3 regions of the Neorhizobium sp. LMR1-1-1.1 genome follow, and region 2 is predicted to be linked to each of the others. Evidence: predicted binding sites of a transcription regulator. Region 2 holds the regulator's gene; each other region holds the start of a gene.

Region 1 (3,250 bases), on a different contig from region 2:
TCGATTAGATCTGCTGTGCGTATCGGATCGATTGGCTCATTCATGCGTCCGAACATCTGGTCAAGCCTACGTCCGACCTCCGGCCCGAAGCGCAGCGCCAGTGGCGCCCTTGGCGTATTCGAAAGTTCTCCGATCGATTGGAAGCCGAGGATCCGCAGATCCTGCACCACCTTCTCTGGAAGCCTGAGCAAGGAGATCGGTAACTTTTCTACTGCGCGAACAATCTCGCCGCGCGGTACGATGACGGTATCGCGCCTTATTGCACGCACGCAGGCATGCGCCGCGCCCCAGGTGTCTGCGATTGCGACCCTTGCGGTGAGCTTTCTGGCACGGAACATGTTGACGATGCCGGTGATCATCGGCTGCTCTCCACCCTGAAGATGATCGGCACCTTCCGTATCGAGCACGAGGCCATCGATGCCGTCGACTGCCACGATCGGCGAATAAAGGCCAAGCGCCCACAACCCCAGGCGATCCAGCGCCAAGGCATCGGCCGCGTGATCCCCATCAACCAGCATAAGCCCCCGAAAGATCGCCTGTGCTTTCGCGGCCGGCATTCCCACCCTAACACCGATCTGTCGGGCGGCCTTATCGGCAGCAGACACCCAGCGCTTAGCACCGCTACTGGCGATGACGGCGATCGGGCGGTCATCCGGAATAGCGGGATCGTCCCGTCTGATCCTGTCCGTGGCCAGATCCGGAAGATAGATGGATACGACCCTTGTCATCACACGCTCCGACGTAAAACTCAGCACACTCGCCCGCACGCGATCTCATCAACTCAAGAAACCATTGAGGCCGTCCGATCCCGGGAACCGGGAGCTCTTGCGACGGAAGCACGCTCACCCGCCATCGCGTGGTGGATGCCGTCGGCTGCCCAAAGTCGTTTGCCTCCGTTTGCCGCCGCCATCGCCGTACTGCCAAAGCAATGGTTCCGGTTCGTTCGGCCACAAGCTGAAGCCGTCTGCTGACGACCATAGGCAGCCTCACCATCTCGCCTACGACGGCGCCGAGCCCGCCATACGACAAGGCCTCCTCCATGTTGGCGGCAACATCTTCTTCCCTGTCACTCTCCACGAAGATCACCCGCTTCGGGTGCAACCCCACTTGCGCCAGCGCCGGAAAAAACAGGTCCGGCCGCGTCAGGCACCAGACCACCGGTCCCTTGGTTCTGGCCGCAATCCCGGCTGCAAACAGTGCGGCCGCGGCACCATCCACCGTTCCCGAACCGCCACCAGCAAACTCGTGCAGAGCCCCGTTGGCCAGTCCGCCACCGGGAAGAATGGCGTCGATCTCCGCGATCCCGAAAGGAAGACAGCCCGCTTTCTTCGCGCCCTCCCCTTCGATGGAAGAGATGCGCTCGCGCAGATCAGCAAGGACTTGAGCGCGGACAGCCGACATCGGTCGCGGATTCCTTCCGGTTCGCGTTGGTTGAAATAGGACGACATCATGCCGCCAGAACAGTTGATGTTCTGTATCTGTTCCGTTACGGAAGAGGAGTCAAGCGAGTGAAAAATAGGAATACAGTCTCATGATTTTAGAGATTCTGCAGATTCCGGTTTCGAATCAGTTAGCTAAGGCCGGCGGTCGACCACAGGGCAGCCAAAAAGAAAATTTGAGACGACCACGTCTACTTCCAGAATTTGGCAGGGCATACATTTGAAGCCTAATCACTCCCCGGTTTTCGATCTCGCCACGACGCTGAGGCAGGTAAAGGAGCCCGTGATCAAGGTCGAATGCCGGGCTTGCGGACGGTTAGACACGCTCGAGCGGAAAGTCCTTGTCCGTAGGCATGGCGCGGGGATGACTTTTGCACGGTTGCGGCGGATGGCGGCGATGGGATGCGATCGCTTGATCAGCGCCGATGGCGACCAATGTCATACGCGCTTCCCCTGTCTTAAGTCTTCAGCGCATTCGGCCAAACGAGATTGAAACCGACCTTGTTGTCGATCAGTCCAAAAGAACGTCCGCTTGCCATGGGCATGAACTGCCCCAGATCCTGTTGATAGTGAGGAGCTTAAAATGGCTAATGTTAACGACTGGCTGGATGATCGCGTCCAGGAGATTATCAACTCGCCGGGGTTTCATGAGAACAAGGCGGAGTTCCGAGATCAGGCAAAGGTCTTGGTTGAGAGCGGCGAGTCCGAGGGCTTCACTATTGCCGAGATCAAGGAAGCATGCGGTGGCGATGTCGAACGATATCTGCTCGAGCAGCAAAATGCGATGACTGACGTCGAGATGCAGCGACGGATCGATGAGGCCCGATGAAGCAAACCGGTAGGATTGCCATGACGCATCGATTTCTGGTTGCAGGTCCGAATAAAGCAAAGACCACAATCCTCCTGGCTCATGGTGCCGGTGGTGCGATGGACACGCAGTGGATGGAGGCCATCACACAGGCGCTGTCCGATCAGGGCTTGCAGGTCATTCGCTTCGAGTTTGATTAGTGGGCAGGGTCGCTCTAACAGGCATAATCTTTAAAGAATAGCCTTTAGTCCTCGGCTTGTTCTTCGCAACTTGCCGCCGGAACCAGCTCGGCTCTGCTTGATCACAAAATAGCAACCGGCGGTGAGCGCAGAAGCGACCGCATTCGCCTTGAACCATCATACTGTGCCTGTGTTCATGATGAACTCTTTCAAAGCAACGTTTATCGATCGCGGAACCGGGGGACCGCGAACGCTGAAACCGATGTTCTGAAGAAGGCGGATGCTTTCCCAGCGCCGACTGAGTGCCGTACGGAATGTAAGCGCACGGTGAAGGCCGTCTTGCGATGACGGCCTGCTGACTGCCAGTCCTAGTGGTAACGCTAGGAGTAGTCATATGACGAAGCATCCAATTGAGGTGATCACGTCCGTAGAGCGCCGTCGGCGCTGGTCACCCGAAGACAAAGAGCGCCTCGTTGCGGCCTGCTTTGAGCCAGGTGCGGTTATCTCTGAGATTGCTCGCGCGGCAGGTATCCATGTCAGCCAGTTGTTCCGTTGGCGCAAGGAGCTCTGCCGAGTCGAAGAGCAGAGCACCGAGACGGCAACCACCTTGGTGCCGGTGATAGTGGCCGAAACGGTTCCGGCCGTGCCTGCCGTTCAATCGGAACCGCCTGCGACATCCCATCCTCGTCGGAAGCGCAGTGATGTAACAATCGAACTTGGTCGGGGCCGACGCGTCCGCGTGGATAGCGACATCGATACGGAAGCGCTTGGCCGGATTCTCGATTGCGTGCTGGGGCTACGATGATCCCGGTTCCGAGTGGCGT
Region 2 (3,250 bases):
TATTATCTGGTATCGGGCTTCGGTGTATCCGCCCAGCGCGCCTATATCATGATGGCGGTGATACTTGTTGCCGTGCTTTTGGACCGGCCCTCGATAAGTTTGCGAAATGTAGCCTTGTCTGCGCTGATCATCCTCATCTGGACGCCTTCGGAAATTCTGGGGCCAAGTTTCCAGATGTCGTTTGCTGCCACGGTTGCGCTCGTGGCCGGTTATGCGGCTTGGTCGCGACGCCCTGAAACGGAAGAGCGGGAGCGATTTCCCATCCGTCATCCTCTGGTGACATGGGCTGCCGTTGGCTGGCGCTTTATCGCCGGCATTATCGCGACATCGCTGATTGGTAGTCTTGCGACGACGATGTTTTCCGTCGAGCATTTCCATCGCGTCGCCACCTATGGGCTTGCCGCGAACCTGGCTGCCATGCCGATCATCAGCTTCCTGGTGATGCCGGCCGGGCTTGCTGCGATGTTGTTGATGCCCTTCGGCCTCGATGCTCCCTTCATCGGGATCATGGCCTGGAGCCTCGAATGGGTCATCTTGATCGCGAAGCATGTAGCGGGATGGGGCGGGGACATTGTCGTCGGAGAACAGCACCCCTGGTTTTTGCCGCTTGGGGTCTGCGGTTTTCTGCTACTGACGCTCCTCAGGACACGGCTTCGCTATTCGGGCTTGCCTTTCCTGTTTACCGCTGCAGCCCTGTTCTGGATGGGGATGCAACACGCCCAATCAAGTCTTCTCATCGCTGAAGATGGGAACCTCGTTGCTTATCGAGATGCAGAACGTGTTGCCGCCAACAGGAAACGTCCCTCCGAGTTCGTCTATGGGCAGTGGATGTATGCGCGACAGCTTCCAGTGCTGGCTATGTCGGAGATGTTGGAAAGTGAAATTCTAAAAAATATGGCCGGGTCTTCCGGTGAAAGAATTCCGGAACCTGTTCTGGTCGAAGCGCAGCGGCTGATGAAGGAGGCAGGGAGTGTCAGATTCTCATGTCAGCTCAAGGCCTGGTGCGCATTCATGTCACCGGAAGGTGTTTTGGTCGTTGTTGTTGATGATGGCCGTTATGCCGGTGCGGCTTGCGACGTTGCCGGCCTTGTTATCGCGCCGCGTGCGCGTTTCCATTCCTGTCGGTCTGGTACCCCGATGCTGAGCGGCGCCAGCCTGCGCAAGACAGGGTCAATTGAAATCGATCTTTCCGGGGCGGCAGCAGCCGGAAAATGGAATGTCACGACAGCAATGGCTGGCACGGTTCGCCCATGGACCATTCATCGCCAATACGACTGGCGACGCAATCTCTATGACCCGTATCTGCCGGAATGGATTTCCAAACCAAAATCGAGTGGCCGTCTTGAGGCGCAGTTTGCTGTCTCAGATCAAGCAGGAACGGATTATCGATCAGAAGCGCCAACTGATGTTGGCAACAATTCCGGTGTCAGTGATAACGGCGAATGAGGCCGACGAGCCTGCCCTGGACCTTGACCCGATCCGGTGGAAAAATTCGTGTCTCGTAAGCCGGGTTTGCCGCTTCCAGCGCAATTGAGCCACCCTTGCGGCGGAAGCGCTTGAGTGTGGCCTCTTCATCATCCACGAGTGCAACGACGATATCGCCCGGATTGGCGGTGTTGCCGTTGCGAATGATGACGGTGTCGCCATCCAGAATTCCGGCTTCGATCATCGAGTCGCCCTTGACTTCAAGCGCATAATGCTCGCCGGATCCCAACATCTCTACGGGGACGGAAATGTCGTGGGTATTATTCTGAATTGCCGAGATCGGTACGCCGGCGGCGATGCGGCCCATGACCGGCACGCTTGCAGACGCGCTGTCATTGGCGGAGACAGGCGGGGCAGCAGGCGTCGCCGGCTTCTTGCCAAGGCTTCCCTCGATCACGCTCGGTGAAAAACCGCGTTTCGGCTGCAGCGTGGGAACATAGGCTTCGGGAAGCTTGATGACCTCGAGTGCGCGCGCTCTGTTGGGGAGACGGCGAATGAAACCGCGCTCTTCAAGTGCCGTGATGAGCCGATGGATGCCCGACTTCGACGCAAGGTCGAGAGCGTCCTTCATTTCATCGAAAGACGGAGGTACGCCCGACTCCTTCATCCGTTCGTGAATGAACAAAAGCAGTTCCTGTTGCTTGCGAGTCAGCATGTGAGGCGCACCTTCAGATTTGAAACAAATGCAGAACGAACACTATATGTTCCATATGTGTTCCGCAAGTCCTTAAATTTTCGTGACAATATAATCAGTTTCTTGGATGCCGAATGACGTTCTCAGTCGGAATCTACTTGCGCTCCCCGGCGGTCTGCCCAATCTACGCCTAGCGGATCAGAAGTCTGGGGGACATGTGTGACTGCTAGGAATATCGATCATCTCGTTTTGCCTGTTGGAAATCTCGGCAAGGCACGCGAGCGGCTGTCGTCTTTGGGTTTCACTGTCGCGCCTGACGGCGTGCATCCCTTCGGTACGGCCAATGCCTGTGTTTTTTTTGAAGACGGTACCTATCTGGAGCCACTGGCTGTTGCGGACAGGCGCAAGGCGGGGGCTCATGCCAAGAAAGGCAATGTCTTTGTCGAGCGCGATCTGGCTTATCGCGGTCGCCGCGGACGTGAAGGCTTGTCGGCCATCGTGGTCTCCAGCGACGACGCATCGAGCGATCATCGGCATTATGTCGCAGCCGGAATTTCCGGCGGCGAGCCCCTCGAATTCGGCAGAGCTGTAAAGTCTCCGGACGGTGATGAGGTCGAGGCTCGTTTCCGGCTTGCTTTTGCCGCGATGGATGATGTGGCTGATTTCTTTGCTTTCTCTTGTCAGCGGCTGGTGTCTTTCCCTCAGGATATGGCTGAATTGCGTATCCATGCCAATGCGGTCGCAGGTTTGAAGGAAGTCGTTTTGGCAAGTGATGATCCGCATGCTTCGGTTGCCTTTTTGGACAATGTGCTGCGAGCGCCGGGTGTCGAAGTTGAAGGTGGACTGGTGTTCCAGGCTGAAACGGGAGCCGTGCGCGTTCTCAGGCGCGAGCAAATTGCGCATGACTTCGGTCTTCCTGTCGAAGGGGTGGCAGCCGGGTTGGTAGGGGAGGCCGTGATCTTTCGCAGTCTTGATCTGGCCGTGACAGAGATCATCCTTGCTGCTAATGACGTCGCATTCATTCGCCGGGATGGTCGCGTTCTCGTGTCGCCGTCGCCCGGCCAAGGCGTTTTGTTCGGCTTCGAGGAATAATAGAATGGCAGTCTCCCCCAATTCAGAAGTTTCGGTCGG
Region 3 (3,250 bases), on a different contig from region 2:
CCGGTCTATCGCAAGTATGAACATGGCGGCATGACCTTCGGGATGATCTATGCCTATTCCGAGCGTTTCATGCTGCCGATTTCCCATGACGAAGTGGTACATGGCAAAGGCTCGATGCTTGGCAAGATGCCGGGCGACCGGTGGCAGAAGATTGCCAACCTGCGCGCCTATTACGGCTTCATGTGGGGACATCCGGGCAAGAAGCTGCTTTTCATGGGCAGCGAGATAGGTCAGGAAAGCGAATGGGACCATGACGCTTCGGTCGTCTGGGATCTCCTCGACCGGCCGGAGCATGCCGGTATCCAGTTCCTCATTCGCGACCTCAACCGGCTTTATGCGACCGAGACGGCGCTGCAGTTCAGCGACCTGCATCCAGAGGGATTTGAATGGGCCGTGGCGGATGACGCGGAAAACTCCGTCTATGGCATGCTTCGCTCATCACAGGACCGTTCATCACATATGCTGGTCATGTCGAACATGACGCCAGTGCCGCGCTACGGCTACCGTGTGGGGGTGCCGGAAGACGGCCGCTGGGAGGTGGTCCTCAACACCGATGCAGCAATCTATGGCGGCTCGAATTTCGGCCAGATGGATGCCTGGGGACAACGCTCACCGCAGCACGACAAGCCATACTCGATCGCGCTTGACCTCCCGCCACTTTCGACGGTGTTTCTGAGGTGGCGGAGGTAATCACTATTCTCGCCAAACGGGCTGATAAATAACCTTTTCGACACCGGCAAACCTGCCCACCCGCTGCAGCTCCGCATCAAGCTTTTCCAGTCGTCCGGCCGATGCCCGCACGCCCTTTTCGAGCCAAAGGCGCTTGACGTCGAGCACGCCCGCCTTGCGGTCGGCCTTCATATCGATGCGGCCGATCATCCGGTCGCCTTCCAGAAGCGGGAAAACATAATAACCGTATTGCCGTTTCGGCTCGGGCACGAAAACCTCGATACGGTAGAAGAAATTGAACAGGCGCTCGGCGCGGTCACGGTTGCGCAGCAGCGGATCGAACGGGCTCAGCACCCGGATGCGAGCCGGTGGATCGGGAATGTCGCCGAGGTGATCGGGAAACCCGAGAAGTGCGTAGGAAGCGCGCGGACGGCTGCCGTCAGCGGCTTCGATCACCACTTCGGTCAGTTCGTCGCGGTGGCTTGCCACCCAGGCCTTCGCCTCCTCCGGCGTGACGATATCCCAGAAGGCGGCGAGTTCACCGGATGTGGCAAAACCGAGCTTTTTCATCGCGCTGCGGCAGGCCCAGTCGACGAATTCATCATGATCGACTTCAGGTTCGTGATGATGGGTGGCAATGACGCGTTCGGTGAGATCATAGACCTTTTGAAAGTTGACCCGCCCTGCGATCGCCAGCTTGCCGGTGTGCCAGTAATATTCGAGCGCCGTCTTGTTCGGATGCCAATTCCACCAGCCGCCGGACTTGTGGTCCTCCACCTTCATATCGCGGGACATGATGGCCCCGTTTTCGGCGATATGCCGGAATGTGTCGTCGAAAGCGGAATCGAAGCCCTCGCCATGCCATTTGCGCCAGCGCTCCGCGAGGATAGGTTCACGGCGACGAAAGCGGTGTTTCCAATAGCGGAAAAGCCTCGACGGGATGATCGAGGCGTCGTGGGTCCAGTGCTCGAAAAGCTCGCCATCCTTTTCGAGAAGCGCGGTCAGATGCTCCCGTCGATAGGTCTGGTTACGGGAAAACAGGATCATGTGATGCGCGCGTTCGACGGTGGCGATACTATCCACCTGGACGAAGCCGAGATCGTCGATCAGTTGCAAGAGCCCGGCCTTGGCCAGCGCGCGACCGGGCGGAGCGCAAAGCTGCTGCCGTTCCAGGAAGATCCGTCGTGCCTGCTCGTTGTCGATCAAAATAGCCATGGCGGGAGACTATGGGCTTCATGCAACCTTTGCAATGTTCTTTTTTTGTTCCGAATTCCTTTGTTGCCGATGGCGGTTTATAGACGCGAGAGGATTTTGAGGATCAGGTTTGGATATCCACTTTGAAAAGGTCGAGGTTCGCTTCGACGGCCGCACCGTCATCCATCCGCTCGACCTGACGATAAGCGGGCGGCGGGTCGGCATTATCGGGCTGAACGGCTCCGGCAAGACCACGCTTGCGCGAATGATCAACGGGCTGGTCAAGCCATCGTCCGGCCAGGTCACGGTCAACGGTTTCGATACGGTGACAAACGAAGACGAAGCGCGCGGACAAAGCGGATTCATTTTCCAGAACCCGCAGAACCAGATCATCCTGCCGCTGCTCCGCGAAGATATCGCGCTCGGCCTCAAGTCACGCAAACTGCCGAAGCCGGAGGTGACGGCGGCGGTCGATGCCATACTCGACCGTTTCGGTATAAGACATCTCGGAGACCGGCGCGCGCACGAGCTTTCCGGCGGAGAGTTGCAGCTTGCAGCGCTGGCCTCGGTGCTGGTTACCGAGCCAAAAATTCTGGTGATGGACGAGCCCACCAACCAGCTCGACCTGAAGAACCGCAATCTGGTGGAAAAGACGATCCACACACTGCCGGAAGACGTGATCGTCATCAGCCATGATCTCGATCTGGTGGCCGGTCTGGACCGCGTGCTGCTGGTTCATGAAGGACGCATCGCTACCGATGGCAAGCCGGGCGAGGTCATCGGCCAGTACAGGGCGATGCACGGAGCGACAGCCTGATGCGCTCGCTGCATATCAATGGCGACAGCGTTCTGCACCGGCTTCCGGCGGCTGTGAAGCTGGCGGCGCTGGCCGTCATCAGCCTCGTTCTCTTCATGATCGACAATGCAGGATTTCTTGCCAGTGCAGCGCTTGCAGGCCTTGCCGGCCACGCGCTGCTGCGGATCAGCGCTGCGGAAATCTGGCGCCGGATGCGCCCGTTTGCACTGATCGTTGTCGCCGTTGCGCTGTTTACGGTGACTTTCAATGGCACGGCCGAAGGACTGACCGCGTTTTTCCGGCTGGCGGCGCTGGCGCTTTTCGCCAGCCTTGTCACCGCAACGACGACGACCGGCGATTTCATCGACGTGATTACCAGGGCTGCGATGCCGCTGGAGCGGCTGGGCATTCTGAAAGCGCGGGATGTCGGGCTTTCGATCGGGCTAGTCATCCGTTTCGTGCCGGAAATCCTCAGCCGCTACGAGGTCATCCGGGACGCACATTACGCCCGTGGATTGAAGCCGCGCCCGGTGTCGCTCATCGTTCCGCTGATCATTACAACGCTCCAAAGCGCGGACGAGATTGCAGCCG

The links. Region 2 encodes LexA, which represses DNA repair genes until DNA is damaged. Its sites were predicted from a motif close to TGTTCNNNNTGTGTTCNG; they were not measured.
Region 1: the regulator LexA is predicted to act here: its motif matches at 1,469-1,486, upstream of MRBLMR1_RS12165 (ImuA family protein).
Region 3: the regulator LexA is predicted to act here: its motif matches at 1,920-1,937, upstream of MRBLMR1_RS16790 (energy-coupling factor ABC transporter ATP-binding protein).

The regions. Positions count from the first base shown of each region.
Region 1 covers NZ_JBEGHE010000022.1:23,050-26,299, forward strand. Annotated here, with positions in the region: gene MRBLMR1_RS12160 (Y-family DNA polymerase) at 1-728, opposite strand, end outside; gene MRBLMR1_RS12165 (ImuA family protein) at 649-1,401, opposite strand; gene MRBLMR1_RS12170 (hypothetical protein) at 2,023-2,268, shown strand; gene MRBLMR1_RS12175 (alpha/beta family hydrolase) at 2,265-2,447, shown strand; gene tnpA (IS66-like element accessory protein TnpA) at 2,821-3,231, shown strand; gene tnpB (IS66 family insertion sequence element accessory protein TnpB) at 3,210-3,250, shown strand, end outside.
Region 2 covers NZ_JBEGHE010000001.1:1,261,552-1,264,801, forward strand. Annotated here, with positions in the region: gene MRBLMR1_RS06090 (ComEC/Rec2 family competence protein) at 1-1,446, shown strand, start outside; gene lexA (transcriptional repressor LexA) at 1,427-2,140, opposite strand; gene MRBLMR1_RS06100 (VOC family protein) at 2,339-3,211, shown strand; gene kdsA (3-deoxy-8-phosphooctulonate synthase) at 3,216-3,250, shown strand, end outside.
Region 3 covers NZ_JBEGHE010000025.1:761,320-764,569, reverse strand. Annotated here, with positions in the region: gene glgB (1,4-alpha-glucan branching protein GlgB) at 1-690, shown strand, start outside; gene MRBLMR1_RS16795 (winged helix-turn-helix domain-containing protein) at 694-1,884, opposite strand; gene MRBLMR1_RS16790 (energy-coupling factor ABC transporter ATP-binding protein) at 1,994-2,680, shown strand; gene MRBLMR1_RS16785 (CbiQ family ECF transporter T component) at 2,680-3,250, shown strand, end outside.